Regions from separate parts of the Bradyrhizobium sp. CCBAU 051011 genome, predicted to be linked through region 2. Evidence: predicted binding sites of a transcription regulator. Region 2 holds the regulator's gene; the other holds the start of a gene.
What was found. Region 2 encodes LexA, which represses DNA repair genes until DNA is damaged. Its sites were predicted from a motif close to TGTTCNNNNTGTGTTCNG; they were not measured.
Positions count from the first base shown of each region.

Region 1: the regulator LexA is predicted to act here: its motif matches at 5,503-5,520, upstream of recA (recombinase RecA).

Region 1 covers NZ_CP022222.1:5,768,175-5,783,221, reverse strand. The annotation lists gene gcvP (aminomethyl-transferring glycine dehydrogenase) at 1-2,051, shown strand, start outside; gene ACH79_RS27025 (hypothetical protein) at 2,198-2,995, opposite strand; gene ACH79_RS27020 (hypothetical protein) at 3,209-4,189, opposite strand; gene recA (recombinase RecA) at 4,308-5,399, opposite strand; gene ACH79_RS27010 (hypothetical protein) at 5,978-6,160, shown strand; gene ACH79_RS44850 (hypothetical protein) at 7,504-7,629, shown strand; gene ACH79_RS27000 (hypothetical protein) at 8,084-8,320, shown strand; gene ACH79_RS26995 (hypothetical protein) at 9,204-9,383, shown strand; gene ACH79_RS26990 (hypothetical protein) at 9,597-9,845, shown strand; gene ACH79_RS26985 (PilZ domain-containing protein) at 9,842-10,180, opposite strand; gene ACH79_RS26980 (hypothetical protein) at 10,285-10,515, opposite strand; gene ACH79_RS26975 (hypothetical protein) at 10,597-10,875, opposite strand; gene ACH79_RS26970 (PaaI family thioesterase) at 11,112-11,573, shown strand; gene ACH79_RS26965 (pyrroloquinoline quinone-dependent dehydrogenase) at 11,605-13,608, opposite strand; gene ACH79_RS26960 (caspase family protein) at 13,697-15,047, opposite strand, start outside.
Region 2 covers NZ_CP022222.1:7,200,729-7,215,775, forward strand. The annotation lists gene ACH79_RS33950 (S41 family peptidase) at 1-1,309, opposite strand, end outside; gene ACH79_RS33955 (NADH:flavin oxidoreductase/NADH oxidase) at 1,488-2,669, opposite strand; gene ACH79_RS33960 (hypothetical protein) at 2,723-3,031, opposite strand; gene ACH79_RS33965 (HAD family phosphatase) at 3,157-3,783, shown strand; gene glp (gephyrin-like molybdotransferase Glp) at 3,810-5,021, shown strand; gene lexA (transcriptional repressor LexA) at 5,218-5,919, shown strand; gene ACH79_RS33980 (hypothetical protein) at 6,148-6,570, shown strand; gene ACH79_RS33985 (hypothetical protein) at 6,655-6,891, shown strand; gene ACH79_RS33990 (ComEC/Rec2 family competence protein) at 6,899-9,193, opposite strand; gene ACH79_RS33995 (hypothetical protein) at 9,699-9,956, shown strand; gene ACH79_RS34000 (hypothetical protein) at 10,125-10,307, shown strand; gene glnA (type I glutamate--ammonia ligase) at 10,422-11,852, shown strand; gene ACH79_RS34010 (hypothetical protein) at 12,429-12,752, shown strand; gene ACH79_RS34015 (nuclear transport factor 2 family protein) at 12,826-13,245, opposite strand; gene ACH79_RS34020 (glutamine--tRNA ligase/YqeY domain fusion protein) at 13,251-14,933, opposite strand.

The DNA.
Region 1 (15,047 bases), 1.4 Mb from region 2:
TGCCGATGGGCTATGGCGGACCGCATGCGGCCTATATGGCGGTGCGCGACGCGCTGAAGCGCTCGCTGCCCGGCCGCATCGTCGGCTTATCTGTGGATTCGCGGGGCGCGCCGGCCTACCGGCTGGCGCTGCAGACTCGCGAGCAGCACATCCGTCGCGAAAAGGCCACCTCCAACATCTGCACCGCGCAGGTGCTGCTGGCGGTGATCGCCTCGATGTATGCGGTCTATCACGGCCCCGAAGGGCTGACCCATATCGCGCGCAACGTGCACCGGCGCACAGCGGTGCTGGCGGCGGGCTTGCGCAAGCTTGGTTTTGCATTGAAGAGCGAAGCGTTCTTCGACACCGTGACGCTGGATGTCGGGGCCAAACAGGGCGAGATCGTCGTCCGGGCACACGCTGAGAAAATCAATCTGCGCCTGGGTGACGGCACGCTCGGCATCGCGCTGGATGAGGCCACTACGCCGGCGACCGTCGAGGCGGTATGGCGCGCGTTTGGCGGCAAGCTTTCCTATGCCGAATTCGAGATCACCGCGCGCGAGGCCCTGCCCGCCGCCCTGAAACGCGACAGTGCGTTTCTTACCCATCCCGTGTTCCACGCGCACCGTTCCGAGACCGAGCTGTTGCGCTACATGCGCAAGCTCAGCGATCGCGACCTCGCGCTCGACCGCGCCATGATCCCGCTCGGCTCCTGCACCATGAAGCTGAACGCGACCACGGAAATGATCCCGCTGACCTGGCCCGAGTTCGGCTCGCTTCATCCATTCGCGCCATCCGAGCAGGCCAGGGGCTATCACGTGCTGTTCAGACGGCTCGAGAAGGCGCTGTGCGACATCACCGGCTATGACGCGATCTCGCTGCAGCCGAATTCGGGCGCGCAGGGCGAATATGCCGGGCTGCTGGCGATCCGCGCCTATCACGCGGCGCGCGGCGAGCCGCACCGCAAGGTGTGCCTGATCCCCTCCTCCGCGCACGGCACCAATCCGGCGTCCGCCAGCATGGTCGGCATGGAGGTGGTGGTAACGGCCTGCGATGCGCGCGGCGACGTCGACGTCGACGACCTCCGCGCCAAGGCCGAGAAGCATTCGAAGAATCTCGCCGCGGTGATGATCACCTATCCCTCGACCCACGGCGTGTTCGAGGAGCACATCACGGAGATCTGCGACATCGTCCATAGCCATGGCGGCCAGGTCTATCTCGACGGCGCCAACATGAATGCGCAGGTCGGTCTGTCCCGGCCCGGCGATTACGGCGCGGACGTCAGCCATCTCAATCTGCACAAGACCTTCTGCATCCCGCATGGCGGCGGCGGCCCGGGCATGGGCCCGATCGGCGTCAAAGCGCATCTGGCGCCCTATCTGCCCGGCCATCCCGCCACCGACGGCACGGCGCCGGCTTCCGTCGGTCCGGTGTCGGCGGCGCCGTTCGGCTCGGCGTCCATCCTGACCATCTCCTACATCTACATTTTGATGATGTCGGGCGAAGGCCTGACGCGCGCCACCGAGATCGCGATTCTCAACGCCAACTACATCGCAAGCCGGCTCGATCCGCATTTCCCGGTGCTCTACAAGAATGCGAAGGGCCGCGTCGCGCATGAATGCATCGTCGATCCCCGCGCCCTCAAGACGACGAGCGGCGTCACCGTCGACGATATTGCCAAGCGGCTGATCGACTACGGCTTCCATGCCCCGACCATGAGTTTTCCGGTCGCAGGTACGCTGATGATCGAGCCTACCGAATCGGAATCGAAGGCTGAAATCGATCGCTTCTGCGATGCCATGATCGCGATCCGCAACGAGATATCAGAGGTCGAAAAGGGCCGCTGGAAGATCGAGGCCTCGCCGCTGCGCCATGCCCCGCACACCGTGCACGACATCGCCGACGACGGATGGCAGCGCGCCTATAGCCGCGCCGAGGGCTGCTTCCCGGCCGGCACCTCGCGGACGGACAAATACTGGTGCCCCGTCGGCCGCGTCGACAACGTCTATGGCGACCGCAATTTGGTGTGCTCGTGCCCGCCGGTGGCGGACTACGCGCAGGCGGCGGAGTGAGATCCTTGTAGGATGGGTTGAGCGAAAGCGAAACCCATCGCTGTTATCACCGCCGATGCGGCATGAGATCGGTTTCGCTGCGCTCTACGCATCCTACGGTCTAAGGTGAGGCGTTCGCTTTCGCTCGCCCCCTCCTGCGGGTCACGCTACGGCACGAGCAGGACGGGGTCCCAGCGCCACAGCCGGTCGTTGGTCAGCCGCGTGCCGCCCCACCAGCGATCGATCGGATTATGCCGGCTGAAATCTTCGGTGCCCGCTAAAATGGCCTTGCCGAGCGCGGTGAGCGAGAGCCGGCTTTCCTTATATCGCTTCAATCGGTCGCTTGAATTGTGCATTTCAAGCGTGAACGGCCACTCCGCGAGGCCCGACACAGCGGGCACCGGAGCAAGCGCAAGCCCTTCCAGGAGAACACCAGCCTCCCAGTAGCCGAACACGCGACGCTGAAAGCGCTGCCTGTAATGCGGAAACACCTCGAACGGACGCTCGTAGTCCGCCGCGATCAATTCCAGAATTCGCAGTTCGGACGCGCCGAGCCCGGTTGCGCGCGCTGGTAGCTCTTCGAGCATTTCCAGCACACATCGCCGAAGCTGCGGCAGGATGCTCAAATCCCTCCCGAGCAGATTGAACCAGGCATGCGGCGTCGGCGCCCGGTAGGCCTGCCACGCAAGGCTTGCGATCTCGAGGTGATGGTCGTTGATCGCGACGCCCGGGAACTTCCATTCGGCGAGACGCGCAGGTTCTGTCTCGCCGAAAGAGACATCCACGTGCTGCAAAATGATCCTTAAGGTTTTCGCCCGCGGGCCGAGATAATCCAGCAGCCAGATCAATACCAGTTGGGCATTCGGCTCGGTTTCCATCCAGAGCTCGACCGTTTCAAAATGCTCGCTAGCCTCGATCAACCCGAGATCCTTGATGCCGAATTTCTGGCGGCGTCGCGGCGGCACGGAATCGAGCCAATTGCGAGTCCGGCCTTTGCGTTGTCCTTGCCGCCAAAAACGCTGCAAGCTCCGCATCGGAACGCGGTGGCCCCCAAACCATCCGAAGCTCGATGGCGGCAGCCAGATCGGCGTGGCCGGCCGATACAACGCCGCCCGCGCTGGAGGAATCTGCCGTCAGGATCAAACGCGTCACGGTACGCCTCGCTCAGACTGTACGCATCAGGGCTTGATCAGCGCCGGATTCCAGCGCCAGAGCCGATCGTTGGTCAGATGCGTGCCGCCCCACCAACGGTCGATTGGATTGTGCCGGCTGAAGTCTTCCTTGTGGGCGAGAACAGCCTTGCCGAATTCGGTGATCGACAGCTCGCTTCGCAGGTAAGCGGCGTGCCGGTCCCGGTAATTTTCCCGCGAGAGCGTGCGCAGTTCCTCCTCGAGGCCTGCCACGGCAGGGCGCGGGCCAAACGCAAGCCCATCCAGCAAATAGCCGTATTCCCACTCGCCGAAGATGCGCGTTTGCCGCAGTTGGTAGAGATGGAAGAGCGCATTTGTGAGCGAGTACCCTCGCGCGATCAACTCGAGCATCCGCATTTCCGAGGCGCCAAGCCCTGTCGAACCTGACGGCAGTTCTTCGAGCAGATCGATCAGGACAGGTTTGAGCAGCGGCAACGCGCTCAAATCCCTTCTGAGCAAATCGAAGCAGGCAACCGGCGTGGGCGATCGCCAAGCCTGCCAGGCCGCGCTCGCCGTCGCCAACTCCCTTTCCGTGACGTCAACAGCCGGCGGGTCCCACCGGCCGAACGTCTCAAGCTCCCTCATATCCAGATCGACGAGACGCAGCTTCAACCTGCCAACGATTTCCGGATAGGAACGGAAGTAATCAAGCAGCCAGATCAGTTTCAGCTGCGCGCTCGGTCGCACGTCGAACCACAATTCGACGGCTTCGTATTGCTCGCAGAATTCGGCCAGGCTCGCATCAGGGTGCGTCCTGTTTTCGCTCTGTTTCCGGTGGACGCCCCAGTCCGACCAGTGTGTGCCTTCGTCGTGGCTTGCGAGACGCGGACCAAGATGGGCTGCGAGTTCATCCGATGAGGGCTGCGGTCCCCAGACAAAGTCGAAAAAGGCTAGATCCAGCAGGAGGTCCGCGAAGTCATTCTTTATAAAGTCCGGCGTCAACCAGCCGGTCAGGACCAGAGGCTTCATTGCACTCTCCGATGATACCTACCCACCAAACAAAACGGGCGCTGAAGACGTCGGCAACTCAACGTCTACAGCACCCGTCTGTCACGTTAGGCCTTAACCCCTGAAGCGTTTCTGAAGCTTATTCGTCGTCCGCCGGCTCCTCGCCATCGGCGTCGCGCTCGGCCGGGCCGGCCAGAATCTGCTCGGCGATCAGGCCGGAGTTCTGGCGGATCGCCAGCTCGATCTTGGCGACCATGTCGGGATTGGCCTTGAGGAACGCCTTGGCGTTCTCGCGCCCCTGCCCGAGCCTTTGGCTGTCATAGGAGAACCAGGCGCCGGATTTCTCGACGATGCCGGCCTTGACGCCGAGATCGAGGATCTCGCCCATCTTGGAGACGCCCTCGCCATACATGATGTCGAATTCGACCTGCTTGAAGGGCGGCGCCAGCTTGTTCTTCACCACCTTGACGCGGGTGGTGTTACCAACGACTTCGTCGCGCTCCTTGATCGCGCCGATGCGGCGGATGTCGAGGCGGACGGAGGCGTAAAATTTCAAGGCGTTGCCGCCGGTGGTGGTTTCCGGCGAGCCATACATCACACCGATCTTCATGCGGATCTGGTTGATGAAGATCACCATGGTGTTGGACTTGTTGATCGAGGCGGTGAGCTTGCGCAGCGCCTGGCTCATCAGCCGCGCCTGCAGGCCGGGCAGCGCATCGCCCATCTCGCCCTCGAGCTCGGCCTTCGGCACCAGCGCCGCCACCGAATCGACCACCAGCACGTCGATCGCGCCCGAGCGCACCAGCGTGTCGCAGATTTCCAGCGCCTGCTCGCCAGTGTCGGGCTGCGAGATCAGGAGTTCGTCGATGTTGACGCCGAGCTTGCGGGCATAGACCGGATCGAGCGCGTGCTCGGCGTCGATGAAGGCGCAGATGCCGCCCTTCTTCTGCCCTTCCGCCACCGTGTGCAGCGCCAGCGTGGTCTTGCCTGACGATTCCGGCCCGTAGATTTCGACCACCCGCCCCTTCGGCAGGCCGCCGACGCCGAGCGCGATGTCCAGCCCGAGCGAGCCCGAGGACACCGTCTCGACGTCCATCGAACGGTCGTTCTTGCCCAGCTTCATTACCGAGCCCTTGCCGAACTGGCGCTCGATCTGGGAGAGCGCGGCGGACAGGGCCTTGGTCTTATCCATGGAGGATCCTTCAACGATACGCAGGGCAGTGGCGGACATAATACGTGCTCCTTATGGCGGGGATTCGCGAGCGGGACAAACGGCGGCGAGAGGCTTTTTGGATTCGATTTCGTCTAGGGATTTTTGTACCACGTTTGTTCTATGTTCGCAATATGTTCTTTTTCTTGTTGGGGCACTGGCCTGTTTCGACCCCTGGTGGCCTAAGTTGAAAATCACAGCGCCTAATTTGAGTTGTTAACGATTTCGCGATGTGAGCTGTATTGATCAGTATATCGGCTGCCGAACATGCCAGGTTGCCCCGATCACCGCCCAGCCCTCGGCTTCTATCGGTGATGAGAACGCCCGATTGCGCTCCCGCCTTCCTCTATGGAACGGAGCACAGCCCTATGCAGCAGCGACGCCGCTACACACGACCTGAAACCACCCTAGAGCAACGTCTTGCCGACGAGGCCTGCCGCCTGCGCGAGCAAGCCAGATTGCTCCCGCCCGGCGAGGTTCGGGAGGCCACAATCCGCAAGGCGCGACAAGCCGAAACCGGATCGCACCTGAGCGAGTGGCTGCGATCTCCCGGCCTGAAGGCTCCGAGCTAAATGCACACATTCAGCGATAGCTACACCTTGGGCAAGTTCAACCCTCCCTCATACGCGAGCTGGCTCGCCGAACTTCGCACCCTGTTTCCTGTGCCGGATGAATTCCTTCTAGCGAATGCGATCTTCAGTTTCCCGAACGCATTCAAGGAGGGAAAGACGCCGCAACAGGCTTACGAGGCGTTCGATATTTTCGTCAGCGCGGAGGCTTGAACTTGAACGACAACGGCCGTAGGCCGCCTTAGGACAGCACCATAAGGCACTAGCCTGTTTCCGACCCCAGTCGCCTAGTTTGAAATTCACCGTGGCCTGATCTGGATTGTTCAATTCGGAACCGACGGCCGGGCATCTGCATGTTAGGATCGGAACTTGCAAAACCCTACGGTTAGAGATGGTGTCATGCAGCGTCGCCGATCTCTTCCCCACACGTTCGAGGAAAATATCGCAGCCGAGAAGGCGAAGCTGGAAGCCCAAATTGCCCAGCTCAAACCTGGTCCTCAGAGGGACGGGCTGCTCCAGAAGATCAGACAGCTAGAAACTGCCTCCCACATCAACGAATGGCTTTCCTCGCCGGGACTTCAACCGCCAGAACCAGCCTAGAAGAGTAAGGCCGCCTCAGTTGGCGGCCTCTTTCGTTTAGGGCAGCACGGCAATTGCGGCTGCCGTCCGTATTCCGAGGCCCTGTCCTAGTCTAAAGTTGGCGGTGTCCCAACTCGCGTTGTGCATACAAGTGGACAGAAAGGGCCGCCTCAGCACCGGCGTGATGACCTGCTCCGGCCAGCAAAGAAATAGCTGCCTGGGCCGCATTGGCCGGCGACCTCTCTTGAGCAAACCCTGGTCCGGCCTGCGCGCAAAATGAAAGGGCCGCCTCGCAGGCGGCCCCCAGCCGGTACAAATTGGTTCGGGATGAAAAGCAGCCCCCGGCGACAGCCACCATAGGGCTTTCGACGCGCCTTGGGGATTCCGTAACACCACGGTGTTTTCGTACCCGAACCCTAGGAGCGCCGTGGTTGCGTTTCGCGGCATACTCACCCAAGCGAACGCTGCATCTTTCCGGCCGCCCGGCCCCCAACTACGCAAACATACGGAAGTGACCCGGCGCGGGAGGACCGGCATATTTCCCGCCCATGGGCCGACATATCCTGTTCAAATGTCCACGGCTGGGCACGAACGTTCAGCATTGGCTTCCGGCGACCGCCCCGGAGGACGGGCCCAATTCGTATGTTTCCGTCCTCTGTCTGGCCTGCACCCGGCTTCATTTCATCCACAAGGAAACCGGCAAGCTTCTGGGCGAGGACTGATCGGCTGTTGCCGGCCGGACCGGCCCTCGGTTCCATTGGCACCATGGGCTCGGAAAAGGGCCGAGCGCACGATCGTGCCAAGCTTGGCCCGCCTTAAGTTCACTTTTGTACTTTTTCTCCGGAACGGATTCGACCGCAGTGCGTAATCGGATCGGGTGCAGCGCGAAGGCTAGTAACGGGTAGTAAAGGGGAACCAGGATTGTGCCGGGAAAAAAATATCTGACGGAACAAGCGGCAACCTTTCTCAAGTTTGCAATGGCCACCACGGATCCGGATGTCGCCGCGGGCTTTCTCGACAAGGCCGCCGACCTTTCGGCCAGGAGTGAAAAGGCGCCGGACGCCAGCCCCCGGCCGCCTGATGTAGAGCAGCCGAAAGGCTAGCTCTCCGATGAGGCCGCCACCGGGGCGGCCTCATCGTTATTGGCTGGCCTGCACGGTAGACGCCGAACGAGATCACTTACAATTTTAGATGTGCTTGCGGCTTTACCTGCACCGTCCGTCAAGGCGCGTGCGCTATGCATCACCGTATGCAGATACAAATGACCGCCCCCGCCTACGAGCCCATCCTGCCAATGCTTCAACGCCATGGCGCCGATCTCTTCACCCGGCTCCTGAGCCTCAGCCGCTCACCGGAGCCCGCGCGAGTGCCGCCGCCCGTCCGGCCCGGGGACGCGCCGTCGCGAACCCACATTCCGTCGCGGCAACCTTATCCATCGCGTCAGGATTGAGAGCAGCGGCCGTCGGCGGCCTTCTCCCTTCAACGCGTCGCCTGCCCAACTGCATCCTGCCCATGGTTCGGCCGGGCCAGCCAAATCCTCGCACATTGCCGAAATGAATGAACGGCAAGTGCTGCCAGTCGTCCGATGGCGGCCGCTTGGCCGCTTACGTCAGGCAAATGAACCGGCGCGCGATCGCGCACACCTGCAGCGCCTACGCAGCTTCCTGCATTCGCGATTCCGCCGACCAATCCGACAGCGTTCAGATGTGCACGGCCAAGACGGAGTGCATGAAGACCGGCGTTCACGTCGGCCCCTACAGCGGCAGACACTACGCCGGCATGACCAGGATCTAGCGCACGATCCGTAAAAGCCGGCACCGGTTTTTCCTGCGCAAGCAAGGCTGACCGCCCGCGCCAGCCCAACGACCCCGCCGCATGGGGCTATGCAGCGAGGTCGCCGACGGCGGGGAAAATCTGGAGGACCACCCCGCCCTCGCGAGCAGATACGTCCGCCCCACGCCGCCCGTTTCAGCGGGCAAATCGCCCGGCAAATTCGCTCGAATGGCGTTGAACCTTTTTCGTTGCGCGCAGACAAAATTCTTGCCTGGGCAATTGCATACTCGGGGAATAGGCCTGCGCCGCCAAGCGACGATATTCCGCTTGCGCGGCGCAGTGCTTTTTTGCGGGCATGAAAGCGGCCCGGGAATTTGGGCGCGTCCGCGGGGTTGAACGCTTGCAGCGGAGGAGGATTTTCCCGGCGCGCGCTCCCGCGCGGCAACCGTTATTTATCGAACGGGCGATCTATGGTACTTTGCATTCCGCTCGCGCTATTGCAGGAGTGCGGGCGATTTCCATGAATCACAAAGCGCAGAATATGCGCTGACGACGATGGGAAGCCTTGGGATTCTGGAAGCGGCGGGTCCTGGAAGTGGCGCATTCTGGAAGTGGCAATTTCGGATCGACGACCTGGTGGGGTCGGGAAAGATCGAGGCAACGCTTTCGCTATTTGCCGTGCGTCGCATCCAGTTGAAGATTGTCGCGAGCTGGCGCAACGGCGCGCCAGGCTAACGCCCTGAATTGGGGCCGCGCAGGTAATTCCAAGCCTCTCCCGCTCCATTCGCCGGTTCAAACCGGCATGTGACAGACTCTCTCTGTCTAGCTGTACTGAATAACAATTGCAATTTTAAGTATGAGGATTGAATTTTGAAGCGGTGGGGACCCGCAACGGGATTTTTATATGATTCACAAGGGCGTCGAATACAGCGTGACCGCGGTCGCTCCGGGCATCTGGAAATGGCAATTCCGTATCGGCGAGCGGGTAGTCGTGGGAAAGACCGAGGCCAAGCTCAATCTGCTTGCTATCCGGCGGGTCCAGCTTCGGATCGATCGGGAGCTAAAAAAAGCCGAACGGAAATAACTCGCTGGCTGGAGGCTTCCACAGGTCTTCCATAGAAGAGATTTCAGCAATTACATCAGGTTAAGGCTGAGGGATCACCCGCTTTATATGCCCGGCAACGTGCTTGGGCCCGTAAAAACCCGGAGTTGATCTTTCGATACGCCAGGAATCCACTCCCGGCGCTTGGGGATCACGGGGCCGGCGGCGGCCCAATTTGCATTTGGTCAGCTTGCCATGCCGGTCTTTTTCTTCCGCGTTCGACATGGCGAAGATGGATGCGTCAGCAATGACGGCGCGGAATTTGTCGACCATAACGCCGCCTGGAAGGAAATGACCGGGGTATGCGGCGACATGATCGCGGACATTTCCCGGAAACTCTCCGAAAACGCCGAGTGGCAGATGGAATTGCTGGATGAATCCAGAAAGCCGGTGTTCCGGATTCGCCTGGTTGCGGAGACGCTGCAGGACACCGACGAACGCTAGTTGGCGGGCGCCTTCCGGGAAGCGGGCTCGTGTTCGCCTGGCGGCGCCACCTCACCCCGAAGCTCCTTGGCCGATACAAATCGGACGCCGACCAGTTCGCCCCTGCGCCAGATCAACGTGCAGACCCGCCGCACCTCGCCGCCTGCGGTCAGCGAAAGGCCGAACATCTTCGGCACCGCGAGGTCGCCGACATCAAGACAGGCGCCATTGTCTGATATGTCGAGGATGTAGCACTGGATCCATGGCGCATCCGGCGCCGGGATCAGGAATCCCTGCTTGTGCAGGTCGACCCGAACGAACTTGCGGGCCCCCAGGTCTTTGCGGTCTCTCGCCATGATTTCTCCAGTACGTAGAAATACTAGGCGGAACACCTGAATACCGAGTTATCGGAATTCGGCAAAAATCGGGGAGTCGATATTAATTCCGGCACAACCCAAGCCTAATCGGCGCTGGCAAGCCTGCGCATCGTGAATTCGATCTCGCCGCCGGGCAGTTCGCGCCAGCTTTCGACCGAGCTCATATAGGCGGCCTTGGGATAGCGGGTGAGGAAGTCGCGCGCCCTCGCCCGCGCTTCGTCGCGCGGCAGCGTAAACGTCTCGCGCAGATAGCCGTCGCCCGGCTTGCGCCGGCCGGCCATCCGACTCGCGAGATCACGCGGACGAAAGACCATGTCGCAACTCCAGACACGATGACGACAGGTCAAATATAGGGGGCGCGGCGAGCGAATCCTACTCGCCGTTATCGTAAGGCATTACTGGCTGGTGCTGCCGGTCTTGCTCTTCGACTGCTTGGCGGGCGCGGCGGCCTTGGGCGCGTCCGTGCTCCGCACCGTACCCCAGGGATCGGAAGAGACCTTGGCATCAGGGATCTTCCTCAAGGAATCCTTATAGGCCCTGTCCTTGATCGCATCCTGCTCCTTTTCCTCCGGCGATTTGGACTGGAATTCTGGCATCAGGTTGATGTTTGGGGTCTGCGCGTAGGCCGGCGTCGTCAACAACACCACCACCACGGCCGCGCTCAGCATTCTCATGACGCTCTCCTTTGGGACGCTTTCGGCGTTTCGGGGAAGATACCACCGGCCTGACCGCCCCGCCAAGCGCGCGGGCTCCCCGCCTATGGTTCGATGCCGGAATCGCACTGTTTGCGGCGATGGCACTGAATCGCTGCAAAATGACACCGCATCTGCCGCCTGCCGCCGCTGTTCCCTTCGCCGCAATGACCACTACAATGCGCCGACATCAAGATCGGACGAGGAAGCGCACGTTCATGCAACAACAGCCACAAGCGGCGGAATTCGGCATCGCGGAAGCCAGGCGGGTGCTCGGCGAGGTCTTTGCGCCATGGGTGATGGATCTCAATCTGTCGATCGAGCGCTTCGACGTTGTCCCGCCCGACGATGCCGCCGACTGGCAGCCGGGCGCGGTGCTGCGCCTGCCGTTCTCGGAGCGGCTGTGCCGCAATGGCGGCACCGTGTCGGGCCAGGCGCTGATGGCCTTCGCCGACACTGCGATGGTGATCGCCAACCTCGCCGCCAATCGCGGCTACCGGCCGATGACGACGGTCGACCAGACGACGCATTTCATGCGCGCAGTCTCCACCTCCGACGTGCTGGCGGACGCGCGCGTCGTCCGTCTCGGCCGCACCATGAGTTTTGGCCGCGTCACGCTGCTTTCCGCCACCGACAACAAGCCGGTGGCGATGGTCTCGAGCGCGTTCGCAATGCTGTAGGGACTTGCAAGGCAGGCAAAGACGCGTCAGCTCACGCCCTCACCCTGCTCCGGCGCCAGCGCCACACGAGTCCCACCATCAGCAGCACCACCAACCCGGCCGCGATCGCGCCGCTGATGAAGCGCCCGCCGGGGCGGTCGATGGTGCGCGACCACAGCGAAGGCGACTCGCCCCGCCGTGCCAGGCGAAACGCGACCACGCTGTCGCCAATGGTCGTGCCCGACTCGGAATGACCGCCGGCGCCGATCGCGACATATTGCTCGCCCTTCCATAGATAGGTCATCGGATTGGCAACGCCCGGCACCGGCAACCTTCCCTGCCACAGTTCCTGTCCCGATCGCGCGTCGAAGGCGCGCAGGTACGCATCCATCGCGCCGCTGAAGACAAGGCCGCCGGCGGTGATCGCGACGCCGCTGACGAGCGGCGTGCCGAACGGAAGAGCGATGCCGAGCGGCGCGCGATCCTCCGTGGTGCCCACACGCGAGCGCCAGACAATCTTCCCCGCCTTGAGATCGACCGCAACCATCTCGCCCCAGGACGGCTTGTTGCACAATAACCCCAGCGGCGACAACGCGACCGCGCGCGTCATAGCAAACGGCGTGCCCTGCTGCCGTCCGAAGTCGTGACCCGGCGGCGGGTTGAATCCATCGGCGATCGTCGCGCGCGGCAACAGCTTGATGATGTGGATCGCCCGCGTCGTGTTGACGTAAAGGATCTGGTTGACCGGATCGAATGCCGCCCCACCCCAGTTCACGCCGCCGCCGGTCATCGGATACACCACGGAGCCCTGCGTTGATGGCGGCGTGTAGATTCCGTCGTTACGCGCCGATGCGACCTGCGCGCGGCAGGCCTCGCCGTCCCAGAGCGGAATAAGGCCGAACACGTCATCGGCCGAAATTTGCTGCGGCACCAGCGCCGGCACATGGGTCGGAAACGGCTGTGTCGGCGAGAGCTGCTCGCCTTCGGCGCCGCCTTGCGGCACCGCGCGCTCCTCCACCGGCCAGATCGGCTTGCCGGTGTCGCGATCGAGCACGAACACAAAACCCTGCTTGGTCGGCTGGATCACGACGTCGCGCTGGCCGTCGCCGGTATCGATGCGTGCAAGCGTGGGCTGCGCCGGCAGGTCGTAGTCCCAGACGTCGTGATGCACGATCTGATACGACCAGACCCGTTCGCCGGTCTTGGCGCGCAGCGCCACGACCGAATTGGCATAGTCGTTGTTGCCGGGCCGCTTGCCGCCCCAGAAGTCCGGACTCGGCGAGGATGTCGGCAGGAACACCAGGCCGCGCTCCTCGTCCACCGACATCGGCGCCCAGACATTGGCGTGGCCGGCGGTGACGCCATCATGCAGCAGCGGGTCAAAACTCCAGCGCGACCGTCCCGTCCGTGCATCGAACGCGCGCACCGTTCCGGCCGGCGCCTCGGCGCGGCGGTTGTCGGCGATTGCGGAGCCGACGATGACGGTGTCGCTGATAATGACGGGCGCCGATGTGATCTGGAATTCGCCGGGCCATTCCAGCGGCATGCCGGTCTCGAGCCTGATCTCGCCATTGGCGCCGAAATCGGCGCAGGGAATGCCGGTCCTCGCGTCGAGCGCGATCACGCGCGCGTCGTTGGTGCCCATGAAGATGCGCGCGCGGCAGGCGGCGGTCTCGGACGCGTTGCCATCAACCCAATAGGCGACGCCCCGGCAGTTGTAGCGGTTGGCAGGGCGCTGCGCGGTCGAGATCTTGGGATCGTATCGCCACTTCTGCACCCCGCTGCCGGGATCGAGCGCGATGACTTCGTTGAAGGGCGAGCAGAAGATCAGGCTGTCCTCGACAAGCAGCGGGGTAGCCTGAAACTTGGTCCGCCTCATCACTTCGGGCGCGCGGGCGTTCAGATCGCCGGTGCGAAACTCCCAGGCGCGAACGAGATTGCCGACATTGTCTGATGTGATCTGGTTGAGCGGCGAAAACCGCGATCCCCCGCGATCGCCGCCCCAATGCTCCCAGGCGGAAGCAGGAAGCAAGTTACCCGCGCCAAAAATAGCCATGACGAAAGCGAACAGACAAACCGGATTTCGCATCCTGCCCCCGCAAGCGCAATGCAACGCTTGCGGGATCGATTACCCTATTGGCACGTCAGTATCTACCCCGGCCGCCATGATCGCCGTAGTTGCCGCCGCGGCCGCCGCCAAATCCGCCGAGGCCAATTCCGATGCCGATGCTGACCGGCGGTCTCGATGGTTCGTACACTTCGCGCGGCGGCGGGTCGTACACCACGCGCGGGGGCGGACGGCGAACGACCACGACGTCGTCATCCGGCTCGCTCCGGCGCGGCGGCTTGCGATCGACCCGCTTCTTCGGCGGATCCGGCTCGACGCGCCGGACCGGCGCATTGACCTTGATTGGTTGCTGCTGCGGCGGCTGCACGTTGCAGGGACACATCGGCGCGGCGAGCGCAACGTTCTGCGGCAGCGCGGCGTTGGCGGCCGCAACGGCCGGGGTGAACTCGGGACGGTTGCGCAGCCGCTCCTCCAGCTTGCGCGCGGTCGCGCTGAGATCGCTGTCGGGGAATCGCGTCAGGAACGAGCGATAGCCGGACGCGGTGTTGATCAGCACGGCGTTATTCCACGCCACCATGCGCCGGTGCCGGACCAGCCAGTCGCGCGCTAGCCGTCCGAGCGACGTCTGCGGATAGAGGCCGGCAAAGGCCTCATAGGCTTCGTCGGTGCCGTCGGCCACGATCAAATCGTTCGCCGCCTCGACCGGCTTGCCGTTCAGGTCGCGCGTCCATTCGGCGACACTCTTCTTGGGCTGCGCGGCAGGCTTGGGACCTGCGATGGAGGCGCCGGAAAAGCGGAAATCCTCGGTCAGCGAAGAGCTGTCCCACGGCGTCTGCCGGCCTTCGGTGACCTTGTTCACCGCCAGCCGGACACGCTTGAAGGTCTCTTCGATCGGAATCCCCTGCTCCTTGCCAGCCGCGAGCAGCGCGGTCGTATAGGGGCTGTTGTTGCCGGAGCCATCTTCCGCGACCGCGCCGGGCGAGGTCGAGAACGACAGGAAGGTGCCGGGGGCGCCAACCTTGGCATCGACCAGCGCCAGCCCGCTGCCGGCGGTCTTCAGCTCGGGGAACGGATTGTTGCGGCAGGCATCGAGCATCAGGATGCGCATCCTGCTCGGCACCGAGGTAAGCGTATTGAGGATGTCGTTGAGGCGCACCGCCTGGATCGGAATGTCGGCTTCGCGCTTCGCATCGATGTCGACCGGAATCAGAAAATTCTCGCCGTCGATCTGCAGGCCATGGCCGGCGTAAAACACCAGGGCCACCGTGTCGGGACCCTTGGCCGCCACCTTGCCGGCGAATTCGCTGACCTTATCCCGCATCTGGCCTTGCGAAAGGTCGGAGGCCGTCGAAACCTCGAAGCCGGAATCGGTCAGCAACTGGGTGACCGCCTTGGCGTCATTGGCCGGATTGGGCAGCGCCGGCACC
Region 2 (15,047 bases):
CGGTCACCGCGTTCGCGTTCACGCTGCCGCCGCGCAAAAGGTTGAAGGCGGCGTTCAGCGCCTTGTCGTCCTTTTCGTTCGGCGGGACGTAGGCCTGCGAGCCGGCCTGCTCGGCGCCGTCGGCGGCGAGATGGCCGCGCATCGACGCTTCGCCTTTCAGATCGGTGCGGCCCTTGAGTTCATCCGGCACGTCCTGCAGGACCTCGATGTCGGGCGCGATGCCCTGGGCCTGGATCGAGCGGCCGGACGGCGTGAAGTAGCGCGCCGTGGTCAGTGCGAGCGCGCCATTGCCTGATCCGAGCGGGATGATGGTCTGCACCGAGCCCTTGCCGAAGGTGCGCGTGCCGACCAGCGTGGCGCGCTTGTGGTCGCGCAGCGCGCCGGCCACGATCTCGGAGGCGGAAGCCGAGCCGCCATTGATCAGCACGACCAGCGGCTTGCCCTTGGTGATGTCGCCGCCGCGCGCGGTAAAGCGCTGGGTTTCCTCCGAGGTGCGGCCGCGGGTCGAGACCACCTCGCCCCGGTTCATGAAGGCGCTCGACACCGAAACGGCCTGGTCGAGCAACCCGCCGGGATTATTGCGGAGGTCGACGACATAGCCAGCGAGTTTTTCCGGCGGAATTTCCTTGGAGATGCTGGCGATCGCCTTCTTCAGGCCGTCGGTGGTCTGCTCGTTGAATCGGGTGATCCTGATGTAGCCGATATCGCCGCCGTCGGTCTTGTGGCGGACCGGCCGCACCCGGATGATCTCGCGCACGATGGCGACATCGATCGGCGCGGCGGAACCCTTGCGCACGACCTTGAGCCGGATCTTGCTGTTGGCGGGGCCCTTCATCCGGGCGACCGCCTGTTCGAGCGTCATGCCCTGAATCTGCTCGTCGTCGATCTGGGTGATCACGTCGCCCGACAGCATGCCGGCTTTCGCCGCGGGCGTCTCGTCGATCGGCGTCACCACCTTGACGAGGCCCTCTTCCATCGTGACCTCGATGCCGAGCCCGCCGAACTCGCCATGCGTGGTCTCCTGCATGTCGCTCCAGCCTTTCTCATTCATGTATCGCGAATGAGGATCGAGCGCGGAGATCATGCCGTTGATGGCGCCTTCCATCAGCTTGGAATCGTCAGGCTTCTCGACGTAGCTGGTCTTGATCCGCTCGAACACGTTGCCGAACAGATTGAGCTGGTTATAGGTGTCGGAACGGGCCGCGGCCTTTGCCGCCGCTACCAGATTTGTCCCCTGCGGTCCGACCACGAGAACGGTCAGACACACGCCCGTCACGGTGCCGAGAAGAAAGGCAAGATTCCTGCGCATCGTGGGGCGTCCCTTTATCTCTACGGACGCCCACCATCCCATGTGAATCGGCGCCCCTGTCCCGGCCCCGCCAACTCACAATGGCTTTTTGGTCGGATCAAGGCACGCCGGCCCGGCGCAATACGGTCGTTTACAGGTGTGTCGTTTGCGTTCCGGCGGGCTTACGGATTTGAGATCGCTACGAATTCGAGGCCGCTTGATCGGCCTCCCACAGGCCGGTTTGCCAGGTGGAGGGCCTGGTTCCAAAACCGCGCTTGGCGCGGGTGCCCAGCCAATAGCCGAATTGCGGGGGAACGTTGCGGAACGGGCCCTCGACGCCGAGTTTGAGCGCGGCGTCCATCGGCCAGTTGGGATTGTTGAGGATTTCCCGCCCGACCGCGATCAGATCGGCCTGGCCATCGCGCAGGATCTGCTCGGCCTGGTCACCATGGATAATGAGGCCAACCGCCATGGTCATGATCTCGGCATGGCGCCGGACGTATTCCGATAGCGGCACCTGGTAGCTGTATTTGATTTCCTTGCCCAGGATCGGCGCCGTCTCAGAGATGCCGCCGGAGGAGCAGTCGATGACGTCGACGCCCTTGGTCTTCAGGATCTGTGCCAGCCGCGCGCTCTGTTCCGGCCCCCAGCCGGCATTGTCCTCGACCGACAGGCGGACGAACAGCGGCTTGTGGTCCGGCCAGTGCGCGCGCACGGCCTCCGTCACCTCGATCAGGAAGCGCATGCGGCCCGCTTCCGAGCCGCCATATTCGTCCGTACGCTGGTTGGATCGCTCCGACAGGAACTCATGCACGAGGTAGCCGTGGGCGCCGTGCAGCTCCAGCACGTCGAAGCCCGCCGCATGCGCGCGGCGCGCCGCCTGCCCCCAGGCCTGCACCAGGTCCTTCACCTCGCCGGTTTCGAGCGCGCGCGGCACCGGCCATTTCTCGCTGTGGGCGATCGCGCTCGGCGCCACCGGCTGCCACGCGTCCCAATCCTCGATATCGGGCGTCCGCTGCAGCGGGCGGTCGCCCGCCCACGGCCGGCTCGCGCGCGCCTTGCGGCCGGAATGGCCGAGCTGAATGCCGGCGACTGCGTTCTGCTGCTTGATGAATTGGACGAGGCGGCCGAGCGGCGCGACGAACTTGTCGTCCCAGATGCCGAGATCGCCGACGGTGCCGCAGCCGCGCCGCTCGACCTTGGTCGATTCCACGACGACGAGACCGGCCCCGCCGGCGGCAAACTTGCCGGCATTCATCAGATGCCAGTCGGTCGGAAAGCCCTTCTCGGCCGAATATTGATGCATCGGCGGCACCACGATGCGGTTCTTTAAGCTGACGCCGCGGATCGTTATCGGGGAAAACAGCAGCGTTTCCGTCATGCCTGCCTGCCTCGCGGACATCATTGTCCCGGCACGGCGCCGGGATGTGTCTTCTACTTTGCGCTGGTGCCGGTTTTGGTATCGGCGGATTTGGCCTTCGGTTTCGCTGCCGCCTTGTCGGCCTTTGGTGCGCTGTTGTCGCCGCGCATCGTTCCCCAGGGATCGCTGCCCTTCTGTTGTTCCGGGATATTGCCGAGCGACCGCTTGTAGGCCCGCTCGGCGTCCTTCTCGGCCGCGATCTCCGCCCCCGTCTTGGGCTTGTCCTCCTCGCCATATCTGGCGGGGCCTTTTTGGGCCGCAGCCGGTCCGGCGAGCAACGCGATCGCAGCCGCAGCGCCCAAAATTCTACCCAGGATTTTCATGCCACCACTCCCTGTTTGACCCCACGCTTAGCACAGCTCGCGCAGCGGCTTAAGCGCCGGATTACGCTTGGACGCAAATCGCCGTGGCCGTTGCCGAGGCCGGTCCAGTTTTGTAAACGACTGCCATGAATTTGCCGCCAGCGCCCCATTCCGTCGACGCCTTGCTGTTCGACCTCGGCCGTGTCGTGCTCGATATCAGCTTTGATCAGGTAATGACCTGCTGGGCGGGGCATGCGGGCTGCGCGCCTGCAGACCTTACCAGCCGCTTTGTCGTCAACGACAGTTTCAAGCATCACGAGACCGGCCGGATCGACGACGCCGCGTTCTTTGCGAACCTGCGGCAATCGCTCGGCATCGGCATTACAGACGCCCAGTTCCTCGAAGGCTGGAACGCGATCTTCACCGGCGAGATGCCGGGCATCGCACCGCTGTTGGCCGGCGCGGCCAAGCGCCTGCCGCTTTATGCATTTTCCAACACCAATCCGGCTCATGTCGCGCATTTTTCGCAGGCCTATGCCGGCGTGCTCGGCCATTTCCGCGAGATCTTCCTGTCCTCCAGCATCGGTTTGCGCAAACCCGACGCGGAGGCCTATGATCACGTGATAAAGGCGATCGGCGTGCCGGCGTCGCGGATTCTGTTCTTCGACGACTCGGCCGCCAATATCGAAGGTGCGCGGGCGCGCGGCCTTTCTGCCATCCACGTGACATCGACGGATGACGTGGCTAGGGCACTGACTGCGCTTGGAATCTAGCGCTGGAATTTGACGGAGGTCTGCCCGTGGCCTTGATGCCTGTCGCCGATGCGCTTGCTGCGATCCTTGCCGGCGCTGAAGCGCTGCCCGAAGAAATGGTGGCCCTCGATGCCGCCCATCATCGCATCCTCGCGCGCGACGTCGCCGCGCGGCGGACGCAGCCGCCGCTGGCGATGTCGGCAATGGACGGCTATGCGGTGCGTGCGGCCGATGCCGCCGACGCCAGCGCGCGGCTGAAGGTGATCGGCGAGGTCGCCGCCGGCCGGCCGTTCGAGCGCAAGGTCGGCCAGGGCGAGGCGGTACGGATCTTCACCGGTGGCGTGATCCCCGACGGCGCCGACGCCGTCATCATCCAGGAAGACACGGCAGCCGACGGCGATCATATCACCATCTCGGAAGCCGCCGTTCGGGGACGGCACATCCGTGCCGCCGGCGTCGACTTCCGCGAGGGTGACGTCCTGCTCAAACGCGGGCGCCGTCTCGGCGACCGCGACCTGTCGCTCGCCGCCGGCATGAACTATCCGGAGCTAGCGGTGCACCGCCGCCCGAAGGTCGCTGTGCTCGCGACCGGCGACGAGCTGGTGATGCCGGGGGCAAGCCCCGGTCCTGGCCAGATCGTCTATTCCAACGGCTATGGCCTGCGGGCGCTGGCGCGGGCCGAGGGGGCCGACGTCATCGATCTCGGCATCGCCGCCGACACTGTCGCCGCGACCACGCAAGGCATCCGCCGCGCCCGCGAGGCTGACGCAGACATCCTGATCACCATGGGCGGCGCCTCGGTCGGGGACCACGACCTCGTCAAGCGCTCGCTGGAGGCCGAGGGCGTCGCCATGGCGTTCTGGCGGATCGCCATGCGGCCGGGCAAGCCGATGATGCACGGGCGGCTCGGCGCGATGCGGGTGATCGGCCTGCCCGGCAATCCCGTCTCCTCCTATGTCTGCGGCTTCCTGTTTCTGGTGCCGCTGATTCGCGCATTGTCGGGCCGCGACCACGTTCATCACGTCAGAGAAAGCGCCCTGCTCGGCCGCGACCTCGCCGCCAACGACCAGCGCGAGGACTATCTGCGCGCACGCCTCGAAGCGCGCGAAGACGGCACGCTGGTCGCCGTGCCGGTGAACCATCAGGACTCGTCGCTATTGGGGAATCTCGCTGCGGCACAGGCATTAGTGATACGTCCGCCGTTCGCGCCGGCGGCCGCCAAGGGGGCGCCTTGCGAGCTGCTGCGGCTGCCGGAATGACGCCTCAAGACGCGTCTTGGACAGAAACCCTGACGCGTTCACCTGAAATTAAGTGGTTGCGGAACACATATCGAACATATAGTGTCCGTTCATGATTTGTTTCGACTGCTGGTGTCTCTGCCTGGGAGTTTGGGGACTCCCGCCATCCGAGCGCTGAAGATTCGAAACGACGACGCCAACCGGGGGATTGCTCGCGATGCTTACGCGCAAACAGTACGAACTTCTGCGTTTCATCAATGAACGGCTGAAAGAGGCTGGCGTACCGCCCTCCTTCGACGAGATGAAGGACGCGCTCGACCTGCGCTCGAAATCCGGAATCCACCGCCTCATTACGGCGCTGGAGGAGCGCGGCTTTATCCGCCGGCTGCCCAACCGCGCCCGCGCTATTGAAGTCATCAAGCTGCCGGAGTTGGCGGCTGCCGGCAACGGCCGCCGTGGCTTCACGCCGAGCGTCATTGAAGGCACGCTCGGCAAGCGCACGGTGAGCCTGCCCGCCGCCGAGGATGACGGCAATCGCCCGGTCGCGGTGCCCGTGATGGGCCGGATCGCCGCCGGTACGCCGATCGAGGCGCTGCAGACTCGCAGCCACACCATCAGCGTGCCGCCCGACATGCTCGGCTCCGGCGAGCACTACGCGCTCGAAGTACGCGGCGATTCCATGGTCGAGGCCGGCATCCTCGACGGCGACATGGCGCTGATCCAGCGCAACGAGACCGCCGACACCGGCGACATCGTGGTGGCGCTGATCGACGAGGAGGAAGCTACGCTAAAACGCTTCCGCCGCCGCGGCGCCTCGATCGCGCTGGAGCCCGCCAACGCCGCCTATGAAGTCCGCATCCTGCCGCCGAACCGGGTCCGGATTCAGGGCAAGCTGATCGGCCTTTACCGCAAATACTGACCGGTGTGCCGTCCGAGGACATGACGGAAAAGAACCCCGGCCCTTCGCCGGGGTTTTTTGTTGAACGATTGGAACCAAGGCACGTTAGCGCGTTTGTGAATGTGGCGCAGCGCGCCAGTCGCAGAATTGCCCAGAAAAAAGAAAAGGCTCTGCGCCATGTCCACTCTGATAGGGGCCTGTGCCTCCTTGAAGACACGGGTCAGCTATCTCAAATGAGGGAGCCATCCGATGTGTGACTATAGCCTGCATGCTGTGGCTACCCGGCCTGCCCAGGTCGGCGAGACGCTGATCACCACGACGTTCCGCGGTACATCGACCCGCGGCTTTGCGTCGGAACGCGAGCCAGCAGTGGCGGTCTGCATGCTTCCCGGCACCGAACTGGCGTTCGCCGAGGACGTCAAATACGACAACCGCTGGATCTGGACGCGAACCACCGACTGGCGGGTCGGCAAATTCAATCAGATCGAACCCGAAGTCGCCGACCGTCATCATGACGCGATCGAATTTCCTGATGGAAGCCATGTGCTGGTGACGCAGCTTTGCGAAGGCCAGCGCGCAACCGTGCTGCAATTGCCGGTGGTTCAGACCGGTGGCGAGCGCGCACCGAAGGTGACGGAAGCACGTCCGGCCGCTTCGATCGTGACCGGATAGACGCCACGTGGATGCGATCCGCCGGTCCAGGCCGGCGGATCATGGTGATGCGTTTTTCAAAATTCGGCACCGAGGGGGCAACCGGTGGTCAACAAAGTCACATGGCAAAGGGCTGGACGCGTCACCGAGCCCGGACGTTACATGTTCAGATATGGCTGGCTCACCATCACGGCCGAAGACCTCGCGATCTGGCAGCAATTCCCCGAAGCGTCTTTCACGCTGGTCAACCTGCCGTCATCCCCCGACGCGCCGGAGGAATTCCACCTCGGCGCGTTCGAGATACCGGCCCATCCGTCCAGTCCCCCGATCGACGAGCATTGAAATCCGCCTACTCTTCCGCCTGAAGGTCCGCCTCGGCTGGCGTCGCATCGACGGCGCGAGGCGGCACGACGCGCGGGGCCAGAACGTTGGCGTCGACCTCTCCCGCGTCGGCAACGGCCGGCCACCAGGGGCGGTCGCTCCCTCGCGGCTTCACCGCCTCGACGACAAATCCCTCGCGGCCTCGTCGCAGCGTCATGGCGCCCTGCCGCCGCAGCCGCTCGGCATCGATCACGGAAGCCGCGCAGGAAGCGGGCGCCTGCCGCAGGGTCACAATGAGCGCCGCGCGCTCGCAATCGTCCGCCAGCGCCTCGGGCCTGAACGCCTGCGCGACCAGGCCGCCGCCGGCGGACGGCATCACGCAGCCGAAATCGTCGCAGGAGACGCCTGACGTGAGCGATGCATCGGTTGCCGTGCGCGCGTCGGCATCCGCCGCCAGCCACTCCTTCAGCAGGAAGACGTCCCGGGACCCCTTGGCCGCGTGCATCAGATGCAGCCTCCCATCCTGGCCGCGGACGCCGACATGGCGGCCGTCGGCGGAGATCAGGATATCCGGCTGCGGCGCCCTCGCCGCCCACAATGCCGCCGCCAGCACCAGCGCCGCGCCCGACCAGCGCAGCGGCGTGCGCAACAGGCCGAGCAGGATGATGCCGAGGCTCGCCGCGATCAGCGGCCCGATGCCGATCGCCGGCACCCGGCCGACCGCGCCGGGCAGCGCTGCGACCCATTGCGCCACAGCGATCATCCAGTCGATGCCGACGCCCATGATCGCCCAGAACGGGCGATCGAACCCGAATGGCATCGCGACGAGGCCGAGCAGCCCCGCCGGCATCACCAGCGCCGACACCACCGGCATCGCCGCGAGATTGGCGAGCACGCCATAGGGCGTGACCCGGTGGAAGTGGAAGGCGGCGTAGGGCGTGGTCGCGAGCCCCGCCACCAGCGAGGCCGGCAACAGCATGGTGATCTCGCGGCCGCCCCACAGCGCCGCGCGGGCGGTTGCGGTATGATCGGCGGTCGCGAACAGGCGCGGCATGCCGATCTGCACCAGCGCCACCAGCCCGAGCGTCGCCGCAAACGACATCTGGAAACTCGGATGCACCAGCGCTTCCGGCGCGACCGTCAGCACGATCAGGGCGGCGACCGCCAGCGTGCGAAACGTAATCGCGCGGCGATCGACCATGACGGCGATGAGCACCACCGCCGTCATGAAGAACGAGCGCTGCGTCGCGACCTCGGCGCCGGATAGCAACAGATAGAACGCGGCGGCGACGAGCGCGGCCGCCGCCGACCATTTCTTGATGGCGTAACCGACCGTGAGCGCAGGGAACAGGGCGAGCAGCGCCCGCACCGCAAAGAACACGACGCCGGCGACAACGGCCATGTGGTAGCCGGAGATCGACAGCACGTGGCCGAGGCCGGAGATGAACATCGCATCGTTCACCGGCGGTGAGATCGCATCGCGCCGCCCGGTCAACAACGCGGTGGCAATGGCGCGCTGGTCGCCTTCCAGCGTGGTCCTGATCCGCGCATCGATGGTGTCGCGCAGGCCCTGCATGAACGCCGAATAGCGCAGGCGCAGCCCGCCGGCTTCCGGCGGCTCGGCGGTCTTGATCGCGCCCATCACGAAGCCGGAGGCGCCGATGCCGGCGAAAAACATGTCGCGGCTGAAATCGTAGCTGCCCGGCCGCACCGGCGAAAGCGGCGGCAACAGCCGCGCCTTCAGCTCGACAAAGCTGCCGACCGGCGGCGCCGTCCCCTTCTTCACCGACAGCCGCACGCGCTCGAGTCTTGTTTGGCCCCGCGCGCTTTCCATAGTGACCACGCGAAGCACAAAACGGTCGGTGCGCTCGCGGATGTCGCGGGTCTCGACGAAACCGGTCAGCGAGACCGAAAACATCGGCCGCGCCAGCACGCCATGCGCGACCCGCGCGGTCTTCCAGGTCGCGATCGCAAAGCCCGCCGCAACGGCTGCGACCATGACCGCGAGCGGAAAGAATTTTTGCCGCCGCAACAGCACCGCCGCCGCGCACAGGGCGATCGCCACGACGGCAGCCGCCGATAGCGCCGGCTCATGATCGGCGGCGAAGTAGAATGCGATCCCGGTGCCGAACGCCACCGGCACCCAGGGCAGCAACCGCCCGGCACCGGCTTCCGCGCGCGCCCAGGCGCGCAGGGCCTCGATCAGCGGCGGCCAGAATGCCGGACGCGATGGCAGAACGCCGCCGGCCGCTACTGCGGCGCACGGCGGCCAGGTGCCGGCATAGCCCCGCTTCCGGCCCGAAATGTCGCCTTGCTCCGCCACGCGTGCTTACACCCTACGATCTCGTGGAGATCGCAAGACTACCGGACGCTGTATTCGGACGGCTAGCAGAACGGATGCAGAATCCTGAAAGAGCGGGGACGCGCGAAGCTCCGGGCCCCCCAACCGGCCGGCGCCCGAAAAGGCAATTCATCCACGTGGAAAACCGCCGTTAAGTCAGGCCAACTGCATTTTCCGACTCGGCAGACCGTGCTCTCTAGATCGAGGCTGGTGGCGGAGTACGAGGTGAGCCAGTTTTACTGCACGCTTCTGCTTGTGACGGCTCTGATGCTCACGGCATGCTTCGGAGTAGCGGCTTGGCGCCTCTCCGATGACACATCGGAGGTGACCGGAAGCTTTTTGCCGCCGTTGATCGAGCCGCGCTAAAAATCCCCATCATTGGGCGGTTTATTGAACCCGTCAGCGGTACCGGATGCACAAACCGGAAGAAATGCATGGCGGCCAGAGTTACAGTTGCACCAGTGGAGCGAACATCAGGACAAGTGACATGAAGCGTGCGGTCTGGATTTTATTTGCGGTGGTCCTGACCTCCTCCCCTGCCGATGCCGCCTCTCCAGAGCAATGCCGCTTCATTGAGGCACGAGCCGAGCGCGAGGCGTGCTACCAGCGCCAGGAGGCCGCGCGGGCCGCCCGGCAAAAGGCGAACGAGGTCCGGCAGGCCGAGCAGCAAAAGCCCTACGAGCCCATGACGGCGGACGACGCCCAGCTCGCAAAATCCCTGCGCAGCATTTGCCGGGGTTGCTAGGCGGCCGGCGCCACGATCCAATCCCGACGGCCCACCGCCCTGAAACCGCTCTTGCAAGTGCGCCGCAGCAGGATGCACACTGTGCGCGCATGACCAGGTGTCAACGTCTACGGCTCTCGGCTCGACTGGAATTCACAGTTGCGCTCAAAACGAGAGGAGCATGACCCCATGCGAGAAATCGAAATCCACGACTATGCACGGCAGTTGCTGGAAGCGCATGGCCCCAAGGCCATTGCGGAAGCGGCCCAGAACGCCATCGAACTCGAGGCAAAAGGCGAGGCCGAACTGGCCAGAACCTGGCGGCATATCGAAGACGCGATGAAGCTCATGCGCGGGCCGCACCAAAGCTGAGGCTGCCGGCGTGCAACGCAGAACGTGGTCCCAAAACCCGTCGCAAGCCGCTTCGCCACGGCTGAATGGCGGCACGACCTCCACGATGCGCCTCTCCATGACAGGAGTGAAGCCATGTTTCCGAAGTGTGCGACAGCCGAAGACCTCGTGAAGGCGATCAGCGACGAGAAGGTGCAGATGATCGATCTGCGCTTCACCGACTTGCCTGGGGTGTGGCAGCATTTTTCCGTGCCGCCGAGTGCCGCGAATGTCGACGCTCTCAGCGAAGGCCTTGGATTCGACGGCTCATCCATCCGCGGCTTCCAGGAAATCCAGGAAAGCGACATGCTGGTCGTGCCGGACCCGGCCACGGCCTTCCTCGACCCGTATTCGCCTGCATCGACCCTGGTCCTGATCTGCAACATCAGGGACCCCGTGACCGGTCAACCCTATAGCCGTGACGCCCGTTACATCGCCCAGAAGGCGGAAACCAACCTGAAGGGCACTGGCCTCGCCGATACGAGTTACTTCGGCCCGGAGGCAGAGTTCTTCGTGTTCGACGACGTGCGCTACGGACAGGGCATCAATTACGCCTTCCACGAAATCGATTCCAGCGAAGGAAGTTGGAATACCGGCAAGGAGGAAGACCCGAATCTGGGCCACAAGCCGCGCCCGAAGGAAGGATATTTTCCCGTTCCCCCGACCGACAGCATGCAGGCTCTCCGCACCGAAATGGTGCTGACGATGGAACAACTCGGCATCCAGATCGAAGCCCATCACCATGAAGTCGCAACCGGCGGCCAGAACGAGATCGACATGCGCTTCACTACGCTGACCCGCATGGCGGACAATCTGATGATCTACAAATACGTGGTGAAGAACACCGCCCGCGAGCACGGCATGACCGCAACGTTCATGCCGAAGCCGCTGTTCGAGGACAATGCCTCGGGGATGCACGTTCACCAGTCCCTTTGGAAGGGCGAGACCAATCTGTTCTACGACAAGGGCGACTATGCCGAGTTGAGCCAGTTCGGCCGCTACTACATCGGCGGCCTGCTGACCCACGCCTGGGCGTTGTGCGGGCTTTGCGCCCCCACCACGAACTCCTATCGGCGTCTGGTGCCAGGCTATGAGGCTCCGATCAATCTGGTCTATTCGCAGCGCAACCGCTCAGCCTGCTGCCGGATTCCGATGTATTCGCCGAACCCGCGGGCAAAGCGCGTCGAGTTTCGCTCGCCCGATCCCTCCTGCAATCCCTATCTGGCCTTTGCCGCGATGCTGATGGCCGGCCTTGACGGCATCAACAGCCGGATCGATCCGGGCAGCCCGATCGACAAGAACCTTTATGACCTGCCGCCCGCCGAGGCGAAGGACGTGAAGTCGACACCCGGATCGCTGGATCAGGCGCTCGACGCGCTCGAGCGCGATCACGCCTTCCTGCTCCGCGGCGATGTGTTCACCGGCGACGTGATCGAGACCTGGCTCGACTACAAGCGCAAGAAAGAGATCGATCCTATCCGGCTGCGTCCTCATCCTTACGAGTTTCATTTGTATTACGACATCTAGCCAGGTTGTGGACCCACTGGCGCTTAGCCCAAATTCGTATTGATGCGAGTTTGATGAAGACCAGATAGTTGGCAGCGACGGAAAACACTTCTGCCGCCGCACCAGGACCGCAACCGCGCCAAGCGCGATCCACGAGCGGGCCGCCCGGCAAAAGGCGAACGAGGCCCGGCAAGCCGAGCAGCAAAAGCCCTACGAGCCCATGACGCAGGAAGATGCCCAGCTCGCAAGGGCCATACGGGGCATTTGCCGCGGTTGCTTGTGGTGAGGATCTGACGACGTGCTGCCGCGACAATGATGCCGCAGCGCCGAACAAATGCGCGATCGCGCTCGGCGTTCAAAATCAGCATCAGCATGTCAATCGCCGTCGTGACAAATTCATTACGGACCCTTAATGAAAATGCATCTCCCTGCATAAGACGATTGCACCGCGCGCTTATCACAACTGAGTCGCGCGAAATTCACTCGAAAGGTTCTGCGGATCGGCGATCATGCCCACGCAGCATTCAGCAATGACGCTGAGTCTGTTCAAAACAGATAGGGAAGAACATGCTCAACAAGCTATTCGGAGTAGCCGCAATGGCTGCCGTAGCCTATGCCGTCGTTCCAGCCTACGCCGCGCAAACGACGGGCTGCAGCGGTGTGAACCTGGAGAAAACCGAAGCCGCGACCGAAGCCATGGCCGATGGCCCGGGCAAGTTCACGGCGGAAAGGGAAGTCGCGCAGGCCCAGGAGGCCCTGCTCGGCGGCAACATGCGTTCATGCGCGATGCACCTGTCCAGGGCAGCGCACGCGGACCACGCTCCATATGAGGGCATGATGATCCAAACCCCGGCCGCGACCACCACCGAAGGCCCATACCATTCGCAATGGAATTGGAAACCAATCCAGCCTGCGCTGTAAATCTGGCTAAAGGGCTGATCGAGCGACGATCGGCCCTTTCAGCCGAGGCCGGACATTTGGCTAGCCGCACGAACTAGGTGGCGTCCGTGCGCGGCTCGATCAGCGGCGTCTTCGACGACACGTGGTGGCTGACGATCTTCCAGTCGCTGTCTTCACGGACGATCACCCAGGTAATCTTCACCGTCAGCGGTTCGGCGCCCGCTTCCACGAAAAACGACGCCGTGCCGGCGACGTTGATCAGGTCGGGAGCGGCCTGCGCGGTCCTGACGTCGGTGAATTTGACCGTCGGGGAATGCCACCTCGGCAACCCATCGAAATAGGCGGCAATACCGTCGTTGCCGCGATAGAGGCTCGGATTCGAGCCGAAGAAGAAGGCGTTGCGCGCGTAGAGCGACGCCAGCGCTCGAGCGTCCAGCTTGCTGAACGCCGCCGCCCATCTACCCATGATGCCGGAGACGATGTCGTCGGTCGCGCTGCGCTCGGACGACCCCATCGCCTTCAGCCCTTCCCGCCGACTTCCTTCGCAAACGTGTCGCGCAGGCCGATGGTGCGGTTGAACACCGGCTTGCCCGGCGCGGAATCCTTGTCGCGCACGAAGTAGCCCTGCCGTTCGAACTGCATCACCTCGCCGGAATTGTCCGACGCGACCGATGGCTCGATCCGGGCGTCAGGCAAAACTTCGAGGGACTCCGGATTGAGGTCGACAGCGAAGTTCGCAGCGCTCGGGCTCGGGTTCGAGAAGAGCTGATTGTAGACGCGGATCTCCGCCGGCACTGAATCCCTGGCCGACAGCCAGTGCATGGTGGCCTTGACCTTGCGGCCATCAGGCGCGTTGCCGCCCTTGGTCGCGGGATCGTAGGTGCAGCGCAATTCGACCACCTCGCCCGCGTCGTTCTTGATGACGCCGGTGCATTTGACGAAATAGGCATAGCGCAGCCGCACCTCGTTGCCCGGCGACAGGCGGAAGAATTTTTTGGGTGGATTTTCCATGAAGTCGTCGCGCTCGATGTAGAGCTCGCGGCCGAACGAAATTTTTCGCGTGCCGGCGCCCGCGTCGTCGGGATGATTGACGGCCTCGAGCTCCTCGACCTGCCCTTCCGGATAATTCTCGATCACCACCTTCAGCGGCCGCAACACCGCCATCCGCCGCTGCGCCGACTTGTTGAGATGCTCACGAATGCAGAACTCCAGCATGCCGACATCGACCACACTGTTGGCTTTGGCGACGCCAATGCGCTTGACGAATTCGCGCACCGCCGCCGGCGGCACGCCGCGCCGCTTCAACCCGGCAATGGTCGGCATGCGCGGGTCATCCCAGCCGGAGACGTGGCCGTCGCGGACGAGCTGCGTCAGCACGCGCTTGGACAGCAGCGTGTAGGTCAGGTTGAGCCGGGCGAATTCGTACTGGCGCGGCTTTGACGGCACCGGCAGCTTGTCGAGCAGCCATTCATAAAGCGGCCGATGGTCCTCGAACTCCAGCGTGCAGATCGAATGCGTGATGCCTTCGATGGCGTCCGACTGGCCGTGCGCGTAGTCGTAGCTCGGATAGATCGACCATTTGGTGCCGGTGCGCGGATGCTCGGCATGCAGGATGCGGTAGAGCACGGGGTCGCGCAGGTTGATGTTGCCGGCGGCCATGTCGATCTTGGCCCGCAGCACCCGCGTGCCGTTCGGAAACTCGCCGGCCTTCATGCGGCGGAAGAGGTCGAGGTTTTCCTCCACCGGGCGGTCGCGGAACGGCGAGTTCTTGCCGGGCTCCGTCAGCGTGCCGCGGTTGACCCGGATTTCCTCCTGCGACTGGTCGTCGACATAGGCATCACCAGCCTTGATCAGGCCCTCCGCCCAGTCGTACAGGCGCTCGAAATAGTCGGAGGCGTAATAGAGATCGGTTCCCCAGTCATAGCCGAGCCAGTGCACGTCGGCCTGGATGGAATCGATATATTCCTGCTCTTCCTTGGTCGGGTTGGTGTCGTCGAAGCGCAGATGGCACTTGCCGGCGAACTCCTGCGCGATGCCGAAATTAAGGGCAATCGACTTGGCGTGGCCGATGTGCAGGTAGCCGTTCGGCTCCGGCGGAAATCGGGTCACGATCCGGCTATGTTTCTTCGAGGAGAGATCGGCCTGTACGATGTCGCGGATGAAATCGCGCCCCGCCTCTGCCGCTACCGGTTCTGTGGTCATCAACGAGTTCCTGTTAGGGATTGGCGAACCTTCTGCCAAATTCGCCCTTGCGAGCCAAGCCTACTTTGCCAATGGCTAAGGCTTTAGTTATGCACCGTTCCTGCTATACACCAC